Regions from separate parts of the Pseudoalteromonas sp. J2K-J031 genome, predicted to be linked through region 2. Evidence: predicted binding sites of a transcription regulator. Region 2 holds the regulator's gene; each other region holds the start of a gene.

Region 1 (4,292 bases), 1.0 Mb from region 2:
CTAATAATGTTTGATATTTAAGGTTACTTAAGAAGATATGTTTTTCATGATCGGGTAGATTTTCGAAATCGACACGGTCTTTACTTACATCAACTTCTTCTGGACGCCAAAAAAATGAAAGTTGCTTTTCAATTAATTTTTCGAAAATAGGGTGCTTTTGTTGATCGTATCGTGACACATTGACAGTTTGGCCAAAAAACATCGGTTCTTTTAATTGGTCGTTATGATTACGGCTAAAAGTTGAATAAGACATAGTAACTCTCAAAGACAAACAGAAAATGGGCAAGAAAAGCTTGCCCAATAGTTTTTATATTTTACACGCGCCACCGGCGCAATCGTCGTCAGAATCAGCAACGATTTCGTTTTGCGCATCAGAAGCACCATCGCGCGTATTATGATAATAAAGGGTTTTAACACCAAATTTGTATGCTGTTAATAAATCTTTCAATAACAACTTCATTGGTACCTTACCACCTTCAAATTTACCTGGATCATAATTGGTATTGGCAGACACCGTTTGATCAATGAATTTCTGCATAATACCGACTAGCTGCAAGTAGCCATCATTTGATGGGATATCCCATAATAATTCATATTGATCTTTGAGTCTTTCATATTCAGGTACTACCTGTTTTAAGATCCCATCTTTACTTGCTTTAACACTCACATGACCACGCGGTGGCTCAATACCGTTGGTTGCATTAGAGATTTGTGACGATGTCTCTGAAGGCATTAATGCAGATAAAGTAGAATTACGCATACCATATTGTTTAATGCTTTCACGAAGACCATCCCAATCTAAACGCAGTGGTTCAGAACAGATTTGATCTAAATCTTTTTTGTAAGTATCAATAGGCATTAAACCTTGAGAATAGGTTGTCTCATGGAATTTAGGGCAAGCACCTTTTTCTTTGGCAAGTTCATTCGACGCTTTCATTAGATAATATTGAATAGCTTCGAATGTTTGATGAGTTAATGCATTAGCACTACCATCAGAATATTTTTTACCATTTTTTGCCAGATAATATGCATAATTGACCACACCGACACCTAGCGTACGACGGTTCATTGTCGCATTTTTGGCCGCTGGAACCGGATAATCTTGGTAGTCTAATAGATTATCTAACGCACGTACTGCAAGCTCTGCTAACTCTTCTAACTCATCAAGTGACTCAATTGCACCTAAGTTAAAGGCTGATAAGGTACATAAGGCAATTTCACCTTCTTCATCCATCACATGTTTAAGTGGTTTTGTTGGAAGGGCGATTTCCAAACAAAGATTTGATTGGCGAATTGGCGCAACTTTTGAATCAAAAGGGCTGTGAGTATTACAGTGGTCAACATTTTGCAGATAAATTCGGCCTGTACTGGCGCGCTCTTGAGCAAACATTGAAAATAATTCAATAGCCTTAATGCGTTTTTTACGAATAGACGGATCTTGCTCATATTGAACATATAAACTTTCAAATAAACTCTGATCTTCAAAAAAAGCATCATATAACCCAGGCACATCGGATGGGCTAAATAAGGTAATGTAATCATCTTTAATTAAACGGCTGTACATTACTTTGTTGAATTGAACACCATAATCAAGATGGCGAACTCGGTTATCTTCAACACCACGGTTGTTTTTAAGCACGAGTAAGTTTTCAACCTCTAAGTGCCACAACGGGTAAAATAGCGTAGCCGCACCGCCGCGAACACCACCTTGTGAACAACTTTTAACAGCTGTTTGAAAGTGCTTATAAAAAGGGATACAGCCAGTATGATACGCTTCGCCATTGCGAATTGGGCTACCAAGCGCACGAATTCGACCCGCATTAATCCCAATACCTGCACGTTGGCTGACATATTTTACAATGGCAGAAGAAGTCGCATTGATTGAATCTAAGCTATCACCACATTCAATCAGTACACATGAACTGAATTGACGAGTAGGCGTACGCACACCCGCCATAATTGGCGTAGGTAATGAGATTTTAAATTGTGATACGGCATCGTAAAAACGCTTGATGTAATCTAAACGAATTGATTTTGGATATTTAGAAAATAAGCTCGCTGCAACTAAAATATATAAAAACTGCGCACTTTCATAAATTTCGCCGGTTACACGGTTTTGAACTAAATATTTACCTTCAAGCTGCTTTACTGCCGCATAACTAAAAGTAAGATCGCGGTTATGATCAAGTACTTCATCAAGTTGCTCTAGTTCAGCTTTGCTATAGTCTGCCAATAAATGTGCGTCATAACGGTTATCTTCAACCATTTTTACAACATGATCATACAAGCGTGGTGGCTCAAATTGGCCGTACGCTTTTTTGCGTAAATGGAAAATGGCTAAACGAGCGGCTAAAAATTGGTAATCAGGCGACTCTTTCGAAATCTGATCCGCAGCTGCTTTGATGATGGTCTCATGGATATCTTCAGTACGGATCCCATCATAAAACTGGATATGAGATTTTAGTTCTACTTGTGAGACTGAAACATTATTAAGTCCCTTTGCTGCCCATTCAATGACACGGTGGATCTTGTCCAAATCGAGCAATTCCTTGCGACCGTCTCTTTTACTCACAGATAGTTTTTTTGTCATATTTATGCCTGTATTTCCTAGGGTGTTAGCGAAATTTATTGTTTTATTTTTAGGCGAGTGGCCTGAATATTAATGTTGTGCCGAAGTGGTTAGCTTTTAAACACTATATATGGGGGCAACTTAATTATGGATCACAAGATAGAGTGGTATGATTTTATTTGCAAGGGACAGAATTGGGAGTATTTGTGGATAAGTTGGCGATAAAGACAAAAGGTTAGTTGCTACTAACCTTTTGTCTTTTGATTCATTAGAAATAATTAAAAATCAACAAATGATCCGAAATTAAAAATTATTTATTATTTTTTGTCTTTTCGCGTATTTTTAGCACAGAAAAAAGAGAGAAACCTTATACTTGAAGAATAAATAAACTATATGTAGTGGTTCCTGGCGTGTAAAAACACTATATGTAGTTGCTTAGTTGTTGAGCATTAGCGCATATAATATCAGCATTCCAGCTTAAAATATCATCTGAGGGTGCGATGTAACCCCACTTAGCGATAGCTGTTTTCATCTTAGCAGCTTGGCCTGCTTCAATATCCCTTTTGGCATCTCCAACATATAAACCTTGCGTTGGCTCAATCCCTAACTGTGATAAACCGTGCAAAATGGGTTCAGGGTGAGGCTTAGCAACACTGAGTGTATCGCCACACACAATCGCTTTGCTTTGCGATAACAAATTAAAGTGCTCAAGTAACGGCAAGGTTAGAAATGTTGGTTTGTTAGTGACAATCCCCCAAGGTATATCCTGGCAATTGAGTCTCGTTAATAGATCTTCTATGCCTGGATAATAACAGGATGTTGCTGCGATATTTGCTAAGTAATGGTCTAAAAACTGTTGTTGCAGTGCTTTGTGATTCAAAAAAGACCAGTCTTTTTCACCAAATCCTGCTTTTAGCATGGCTAAACTGCCATTAGATGCTTCAAGTACATAGTCTACTCGTTTCAACGGTACTCGGTTATGTGTGAATAGAACCGCATTAAGTGCAGCGCCTAAATCATCAGCCGTGTCTAATAATGTGCCATCTAAATCAAACAGTACCGCTTTAAAATTCATAGATTGTTATACCTTTTCAAAATAGAGAATGTAATTGACACTGACATCTGAACCAAGACTGTATTGCCCAGAAAGAGGGTTATAACTTAATCCCTTACTTGCACGCACTTTTAAATCATATTTTTCAGCCCAGCTTATTAATTGAGCAGGTCGGATAAACTTTTGATGATCGTGTGTACCATTTGGTACCATTTTTAAGATTTTTTCAGCGCCTACAATGGCAAATAAGTACGATTTAAACGTTTTATTTAGAGTTGAAAAAAATACTTGTGCACCTGGTTTGGCTAATTGGGCAACTGATTGAATGATGGATTCAGGATCGGGCACATGTTCGAGCATTTCCATACATGTAATGACATCGAAACTTGCTGGATACAGAGTGGCAAAATCTTCTGCAGTCGTTTGCACATAGTCTACTTTAACCCCTGTTTCTAAACTGTGTAGTTTGGCGACATTAAGCGGCTCTTGACCCATGTCGATCCCTGTGACGCTTGCTCCCATTCTAGCCATGCTTTCACTTAAAATCCCACCGCCACAACCAACATCTAAGGTTTTTTTATCAAATAACCCCGCAGTATGACTCATGATAAAATCGAGGCGAAGGGGGTTGATTTCATGCAGAGGTTTAAAATCTCCAGTGAGATCCCA
Region 2 (4,292 bases):
ACCTAAGACAGATGTCGCAGCGGCTAATGTGATTGCGCAGCGCATCCGACATAACATTCAGCAGTTGGTTGTGAAATGTCTTTCTGGCGACGTTGTTCGTTTTACTATCAGTATTGGGTTGAGTGCGGTAGCGGCAAGTGATACCAAACTTGATGACATTTTATTGCGCGCAGATAAAGCGCTGTATCAAGCAAAATCAGCCGGTCGTAACTGTGTGTTTGAAAAATAATTTATCACACGCTTTAAACTGAAAAATATTAATATTTTAAATTTAAAATACTAATGCATTTTGTTTTTTATATATCCTTTACTTATGTATCTGATTAAAAAATATCATCTTTAAAGCACTGTGAAATTTTTTCAATTGCTGTTTAAATATGCTCACTTTCTCAATGTAGGCAAATACGGCTTTTATGCGTACAATAGCGCCTTGTTTGATCCATTAATTTGATCCTTTAATACGTTGCAACTAGGAGAACCCATGTTAGAACGCAGCATGAACATCGCAGATTTTGATCCAGAGTTATTTGAAGCAATCAATAAAGAAACAGCTCGTCAAGAAGAACACATTGAGCTTATTGCTTCAGAAAACTACTGTAGCCCACGCGTTTTAGAGGCTCAAGGCTCACAATTAACTAACAAATATGCAGAAGGCTACCCAGGCAAGCGTTATTACGGTGGTTGTGAACATGTTGATGTTGTTGAGCAATTAGCAATTGACCGTGCAAATGAATTATTTGGTACTGATTACGCAAACGTGCAACCACATGCGGGTTCTCAAGCAAATGCAGCGGTATTTTTAGCTTTATTAGAAGCTGGTGATACAGTGTTAGGTATGAGTCTTGCTCATGGTGGTCACTTAACTCATGGTTCTCATGTAAGTTTTTCTGGCAAATTATACAACGCAATTCAATACGGTCTAAATGCTGAAACAGGTGAGATTGACTACGCACAAGTTGAAGCGTTGGCACTTGAGCACAAGCCTAAAATGATTATTGGTGGTTTTTCTGCTTATTCAGGTATTGTTGATTGGGCTAAATTCCGCGAAATCGCAGATAAAGTTGGTGCATATTTATTTGTTGATATGGCTCATGTTGCAGGTTTAGTGGCTGCAGGCGTTTATCCAAGCCCAGTTCCGTTTGCTCACGTATTAACAACAACAACTCATAAAACATTAGCTGGCCCACGTGGTGGATTAATTTTATCTGCATGTGGCGATGAAGCTATTTATAAAAAATTAAATAGTGCTGTTTTTCCTGGTGGTCAAGGTGGTCCTTTATGCCACATTATCGCAGCTAAAGCCGTTGCATTTAAAGAAGCACTACAGCCAGAATTCAAAACATACCAAGCGCAAGTTGTTAAAAATGCACAAGCCATGGTTGCTGTTATGCAAGAACGTGGCTACAAGGTTGTATCTGGCAAAACAGAAAATCATTTATTTTTATTAGATTTAATAGATAAAGATATTACGGGTAAAGATGCTGATGCGGCACTAGGTAATGCAAACATTACTGTGAACAAAAACTCTGTGCCTAACGATCCTCGTTCACCATTTGTTACTTCAGGCTTACGTATTGGTTCTCCAGCAATCACTCGTCGTGGTTTCAAAGAAGCAGAATCAAAAGAGCTGGCCGGTTGGATTTGTGATGTTTTGGATAACATCAGCGATGTATCTGTTCAAGCTCAAGTAAAAGAGAAAGTAAAAGCAATTTGTAAAAAGTTACCTGTTTACGCTTAATTCTTCTACTGTAATTAATTTAGCGCACAAGCGAATTAATTTTTGTTATTATAAGGCCACTTTTTTAAGTGGCTTTTTTTATTGATAAAACGGCGAATTTTGTGCTCAATCAGGCATGCAAAGTTGATTGAGCTAATCTGCATTGTTGCATATAGAGGTTGAACGAGTATGTATTGCCCATTTTGTACTGCTAAAGAAACTAAAGTTATAGATTCTCGCCTAGTTGGCAGTGGCCATCAGGTGCGCCGTCGTCGAGAGTGCAACGAATGCAAAGAACGTTTTACCACCTTTGAAGGTGCAGAATTAGTGATGCCGCGAGTCATTAAACAAGACGGTAGTCGCGAGCCCTTTAATGAAGATAAGTTGATGAATGGTTTACACCGTGCACTTGAAAAGCGTCCTGTGAGCACTGAACAAATCGAAGAGGTTGTGCACCGTATTATGTCGCAACTTCGTTCAACAGGTGAGCGTGAAATACCGAGTCATATTGTTGGCGAATGCATCATGGAAGCATTGAAAAAACTCGATAAAGTAGCCTATGTGCGGTTTGCATCTGTTTATCGTTCATTTGAAGATGTCAAAGAATTTGGCGAAGAGATCGCTCGGTTAGCAGAGTAACCTTATGAGTTTTACAGAACTTGATTATCAATTTATGGCCCTTGCGATTGAGTTAGCAAAAAAAGGCTGCTATACCACATCACCTAATCCCAACGTAGGTTGTGTGCTAGTTAAAGATGGCCAGATAGTTGGGCAGGGATATCATCAAAAAGCGGGCGAAGGCCATGCTGAAGTTCATGCTTTAATGCAAGCAAAAGAACATGCTAAAGGTGCGACTGCTTATGTTACTTTAGAGCCATGCAGCCATACAGGTCGCACGGGTCCTTGTGCAGTGGCATTAGTCAATGCTGGTATTGTTAAGGTCATTGCAGCCATGGTTGATCCAAATCCAGCGGTCAGTGGGCGTGGTTTAGCGATATTAGAACAAGCGGGAATTGAAACTGCTTTTGGTTTAATGCAAGTTGAGGCTGAAGCGCTCAATGTTGGTTTTTTAAAGCGCATGCGATGTAATATGCCGTTTGTGCAGTGTAAATTAGCTGCCACTCTTGATGGCAAAACCGCTCTGGCTAATGGGCAAAGTAAATGGATAACAAGTCCGCTTGCTCGGGCTCAAGTGCAAGATTATCGTGCGCAAAGCTGCGCGGTATTGACCGGTGCCGACACCGTACTGGTTGATAATGCTAAAATGAATGTGCGTTATGATGAACTTATTAATCCACCTTTTTCTTTAGACAAATTGCGCCAGCCAATTCGCGTTGTGATTGACTCTAAGCATCGTTTAACACCGGATCTTGCTTTTTTTCAAATACAGAGCCCGGTCATTATCTTAACAACGGCTGTTGATAATTCGCATCAGTGGCCTCACTTTGTAACTCATCTGGTTGTGCCTGAAGAAAATGGCTATGTGGATTTGCGCCAAGCAATGATCTTATTGGCTGGTTTAGGCGTTAATAACGTTTGGCTTGAAGCTGGCCATACTTTAGCTGGGAAAATGGCACAACAAGGTTTGATTGATCAGTTTATTTTTTACCTCGCACCAAAATTAATCGGTCATAGCGGCAAAAGCCTTTTACACTTACCCATGTTAGAATCTATGGCTGAAGTACCTGAATTATCGATAGACGATATCACTATGGTTGGTGTCGACTTAAAAATTACGGCAACTTATAAAAAGAGTGATCATTAACTTATGTTTACTGGAATTATTGCAGCCGTTGGCCAAATCAGTGCCCTGAAAAAAGTAGGGGGCGATTTATCTGTAACGGTGAAAACAGGTAAGCTAGATTTATCTGACGTTCAACTAGGCGATAGTATCGCTACCAATGGTGTTTGTTTAACGGTTGTACGCTTGTTAGCTGACGGCTTTATGGCTGATGTTTCGCAAGAAACGCTAAGTTTAACTGGTTTTGCCCATTACACCGTAGGGCAAAAAGTCAATCTAGAAAAAGCCCTTACCCCGACATCGCGTTTAGGTGGTCATTTAGTCTCTGGGCATATTGATGGAATTGCGACCGTGGTGGCAATACAAACAAAGGGGCGTGCGGTTGATTATTGGCTCAGCGCACCGGCGCAATTATTGAAATATATCCCTTATAAAGGTTCTGTCTGTATTGATGGTATTAGTTTGACGGTTAATGAAATTAATGCGTCGCAATTTAAATTGACGATAGTGCCGCATACGGCGATAGAAACGACCATCAGTCAATTTAAAGTTGGCTCAACAGTTAACTTAGAAGTTGATCAACTCGCGCGTTATATGGAGCGTTTATTAACGCAACAAGCAGCCGCAGAACCGATGAAAAATAATGTAACGATGGATTTATTAAACCAAGCCGGTTTTATGTAACACTCCATTATCTTAATTAAAACGTTTAATAGTGTTCTATTTAAATGACAACAGCAACAGCGAGTAAGCAATGAAACTCAACAGCGCAGCAGAAATTATTGAAGACATTCGTGCCGGTAAAATGGTTATTCTGATGGATGACGAAGACCG
Region 3 (4,292 bases), 620 kb from region 2:
CCCATTTCGCATTTTTTACCCCAAGGTTTTCTGCTGGCACAAACTCTGTATTAAATAAAAACCCTGTTTCTTTACTTGTTATACGATTTTGTTGGTAAATGACTTTTAATTGCGCGTCTACCCAATGTGTATATTCATCATTCGCACTAATGTTAATTCCTAAAAACTCGGCCGCTTCGACCAATCCATTAATGCCGATAGTCAGAAACTGTTTATTAAAAGAAATAAAACCCGCATCATACACAGGTAAAAGACCTGCTAATTGGTAGTCTTCCATCAAATGACGATACGCTATTTGGTATTTTTGTATTTTTTGTATTTCGACACTCAAATCTCTGCCATCTTGGACGAGCCGATTCATATTAAGGGTAATAACATTGATTGAGCCTGTTGCGACCCCTCCTGCACCTAAACTATAAGAAAAACTATGGTCATTAATTTCATTTCTTAAGCGACAACACGATGCTAACGAGTCGGCACTCTCGGATTGATAAACAAAGAATGACCCGCCTTCACTCAAATTTTTTGCGCACATAGCAGCAAAGTCATGATCAACTGGTTTATTATCAGTCACCAACATTGCTGCTGTGACCACAGGAAAAGTTAAAATCGCTTTACTTCTCTCATCATTAAACCAACAGAGGAAAAAACGCTGTAGTTCTTTGACGGTTTGCCACATAGACGATGTCATGTCTGGGAACACAAAATGTCCAAACATGGCTTCAAAATAGGGTTGATCGTAAAGCGAAATGTTCCAAAAGACACTTTGATAGCCGCGCGCCGCCGCTGGCTGATTTAAAGCATACACAACATGCTGCAAATGATTTTCAATCTTTTTTCGACTGGTGATGAGGTAATCCTCACCGTAATCCTTACGAGCAAAGTAATCGAAATACATCAAAAACTCGACTGTCGCAATTGCGCCTGCAAATTGCGCACTGATAGCAAACACTAAGTTCACAAAACTGCCACAAAAAGATTCTAAATGTTTTGGGGCTTTTGATTCTCCCCCCAACTTAGTCAGACCATCCAATAAAAATGGATACATAGTAATAGAGGTACAATAAGGTTTTAGACTCGTTTCATCATGCACATAAATTTCATGTTGGTTTATTTGACGCAAATACTCTTCACTCAGTGCTTCACCATACAACTGTTTGATTTTTTTACTCACTTGCGCTCTATTTACCTGAATAAAGTAATCTTTCATTAGTTCCGACTCTAATGTTGCGATATTCTTTAACGTCACATTAGCGTTTGCATCCATAGTCGAACCATCAGCCGCATTCTTCGCATTAACATAGTTATCAATGAAAATGTGTTTTTTTTCTAATTGTTCTGGTGTTAACAACATAGTTTATTCCTTCAAAAAGTGTGCATTAAGTAATTGTCCAGTCGAGAGTTCTATAAATCGCTGGTTTGTATTCGGCGTTTCGAGGCCACCTAACGTATCAATATATGGCCCGGTTTTGAGATAGGTCAGCTGCGCTTTTAACGACATTGAGACATCGTTTCTGCCTGTATAAAGGCATGTTTTGAGCCCTTGTAATTTAGCTTCTTTTAATAGCTGAATTAGCAATACTTCTTCCCATTCACCGCCAAAAAATACGACACAAGTGATAAGGCCTTGGTATTGCACCAACCACTTTGAAAACGTCAATAGTGTTAACGGTTCACCTTTATTTTCATCCCACAACTGAGGGCTATGGCAACCTCGGCAACCTATCTGGCAGCCCGTGCATAAAAAGCCTAAAGAAATTTCCTGCGGGACTTCTTGAAAACATACCTGAGGAACAAATGTACGTAGCATAATCTATATATAGTGACAAAATAAAATTTAGACACAATATATAGTGACAATCAGTTTTTCGCCATTTCGTTTGTTGATCTAAATCAAGCTTTAATACGAACTAAATAGTCAATTTATAGGTAGGTAAACGTCACCCCAAAAACCATTACAAATTGTTTGATTGAACAGTTAGATACACACTAACCCCACTTTTGGCAGTTGTTTGCAGCAACTACCCATTTAGGGTGAGTTCAATACTCAAAAATATTTGTTAGACTCGTTTTTTTGCTTTGAAAAGAGTATTTATGGTAACTAAAATTGGTATTTTAACCGTTAGTGATAGAGCAAGCCGTGGCCAATATGATGATCTCTCTGGCCCTGCAATTGTGGACACCTTAACCACTTACCTTTCCTCACCTTGGCAAGCAGTTTATCGACTTGTAGAAGATGAACAGCCCTTAATCGAGCAAGCGCTATGTGAACTTTGCGATGATGAAAAATGTGCTCTAGTGATTACAACAGGTGGGACGGGTCCAGCAAAACGAGATGTCACACCAGAAGCAACCGAAGCTGTTTGCGATAAAATGATGCCTGGTTTTGGCGAACTGATGCGCCAAGAAAGCTTAAAATATGTCCCAACTGCTATTTTATCTAGACAGACTGCCGGCATTCGCGATAACAGCCTCATTATTAATTTACCCGGTAAACCTAAAGCAATTAAACAATGCTTAGATGCTGTTTTTCCTGCTGTCCCTTATTGCATTGATTTATTAGAAGGCCCCTTCCTAACTTGCGATGATACGGTGATCCAAGTTTTTCGCCCTAAATCATAATCTGTCATTGCTGCAAAATACGGGGGAGCAATTCTGCCTCACCCCGTGCATCTAATCACCGATACACGACTATTCTTAGAACTGTCGCTTATAGCTTTATGAAAAGGAGCTGTTTATTCATTCTTATGAGCTGAGTTTTTTAAATAAAGACTCTGGGAGGTGACCTATGAGCAGCCGACACGCAAGCGATTAAAATCCCTTCCATCGTTTGTCAGTGCTCAAGCTAGATAGCTTGTAGCTTCGATCACAACTCATTAGTGAACATTAATCGGGCCATGGTAATTTCGGTAAGGTTTGTTTTTGGCGAAGTAATTTATATGAAATTACCACCTACGTATAAAATTCAAACAAAGATCAACAGCCCTAATTTATGAAACTAACATTTAGCTGATATAGATCAATATGAAATCGTTCTGCTATTGCTGAAAGCCTGTTGAACCAGTAGAGTTTAATGATAATCATTTTTATTTTCCTTGTAAGAATATGACACTTTTTCAGTTACAGCGCTCTCAAAAAGCTTACATTTGTACTTTACCTGACAATTTTGACTTATCGTCGAAATTAATAGAGCAAGGTTTTGCTTTGAAAACCGAAATATCGCTTGCGCATAAAGCACCATTTAATGGTCCTCTAGCGTTTAATCTTCACGGTACTAAAATGTGTTTAGCACCAAATGTTGCTCAGCAAATAGGGATAGAAATCGTCTAATGTCAAAACCTTTACATTTAGCCTTAGTTGGTTTTGCAAATTCTGGTAAAAGTACTTTTTTTAATAACTTAAGTGGTGCAAATCAAAAAACAGGTAACTGAACAGGCGTAACAGTTGTGGTAAAACAGCAAACATTTCAATTTAATCAACAGGCAACGCTATTATCAGATTTACCAGGGATAAGCTCACTGACGACAAGAGCACAGCAAGGTAAAGACTTATCAATTACACAACAGTTTATTGCTGAGCAAGCGATTGACTGTATTATTAATGTTGTAGATGCAACTCAATTAAAACGTCAATTATATTTAACCACACAAATCCTTGAATTAGGTTTACCAGTTGTTGTGGTTTTAAATAAATTTGACCGCAATGAAGCGCTAGGCATTGATACTAAACGCTTGGCTAAAGAGTTAGGTTGTCAGGTCTTTACTGCTAATAGTTTAGATAAAAACACTCTTGCCAATGTTGAGAAAAAATTATCCGTGTTACCGCAACCGGCAAAAAGACCTGCAAATTTAATTATTCCGCAAGACATATTAATTAAGTTAGAAACTAACAAGCAATGTCAGCCCAAGTCTTTATTGTCATTAGAGCTAAGTAGTTGCAATAACAGTGGTTGCCAACAAACAGATAAAGATACGCTGGCTATTATGCAGTCGCGATATGAGTTTATTCATCAAACTATTGCGCGTACTCAACATCATGAAAGCCAGCCACAAACCTTAAGCGATAAACTTGATAACTTCATTTTACACCCTTGGTTAGGTATCCCCATTTTTTTGGGCATAATGTACTTATTGTTTATGCTTGCCATCAATGTCGGTAGTGCTTTTATTGATTTTTTTGATGTAATTGCTGGCGCTGTTTTTGTTGATTATCCGCAAAAATTTTTGACTGAATTTGGCTTGCCTCAATGGTTATTAGCCTTAATTGAAGGGGCTGGTTTGGGTATTCAAACG

Evidence for each region. Region 2 encodes NrdR, which represses ribonucleotide reductase genes. Its sites were predicted from a motif close to AAACACNANATNTNGTGTTT; they were not measured.
Region 1: the regulator NrdR is predicted to act here: its motif matches at 2,689-2,708, upstream of nrdA (class 1a ribonucleoside-diphosphate reductase subunit alpha).
Region 3: the regulator NrdR is predicted to act here: its motif matches at 1,840-1,859, upstream of nrdG (anaerobic ribonucleoside-triphosphate reductase activating protein).

What each region holds. Positions count from the first base shown of each region.
Region 1 is NZ_CM200279.1:1,834,592-1,838,883, forward strand. Features, by position in the region: gene nrdB (class Ia ribonucleoside-diphosphate reductase subunit beta) at 1-253, opposite strand, end outside; gene nrdA (class 1a ribonucleoside-diphosphate reductase subunit alpha) at 308-2,590, opposite strand; gene AC3KZC_RS08340 (HAD family hydrolase) at 2,991-3,644, opposite strand; gene ubiG (bifunctional 2-polyprenyl-6-hydroxyphenol methylase/3-demethylubiquinol 3-O-methyltransferase UbiG) at 3,651-4,292, opposite strand, start outside.
Region 2 is NZ_CM200279.1:817,148-821,439, forward strand. Features, by position in the region: gene AC3KZC_RS03730 (sensor domain-containing diguanylate cyclase) at 1-229, shown strand, start outside; gene glyA (serine hydroxymethyltransferase) at 482-1,738, shown strand; gene nrdR (transcriptional regulator NrdR) at 1,907-2,356, shown strand; gene ribD (bifunctional diaminohydroxyphosphoribosylaminopyrimidine deaminase/5-amino-6-(5-phosphoribosylamino)uracil reductase RibD) at 2,361-3,482, shown strand; gene AC3KZC_RS03750 (riboflavin synthase) at 3,486-4,142, shown strand; gene ribBA (bifunctional 3,4-dihydroxy-2-butanone-4-phosphate synthase/GTP cyclohydrolase II) at 4,213-4,292, shown strand, end outside.
Region 3 is NZ_CM200279.1:1,432,482-1,436,773, reverse strand. Features, by position in the region: gene nrdD (anaerobic ribonucleoside-triphosphate reductase) at 1-1,354, opposite strand, end outside; gene nrdG (anaerobic ribonucleoside-triphosphate reductase activating protein) at 1,358-1,810, opposite strand; gene mog (molybdopterin adenylyltransferase) at 2,095-2,622, shown strand; gene AC3KZC_RS06765 (FeoA family protein) at 3,106-3,330, shown strand; partial or broken gene feoB (ferrous iron transport protein B) at 3,330-4,292, shown strand, end outside.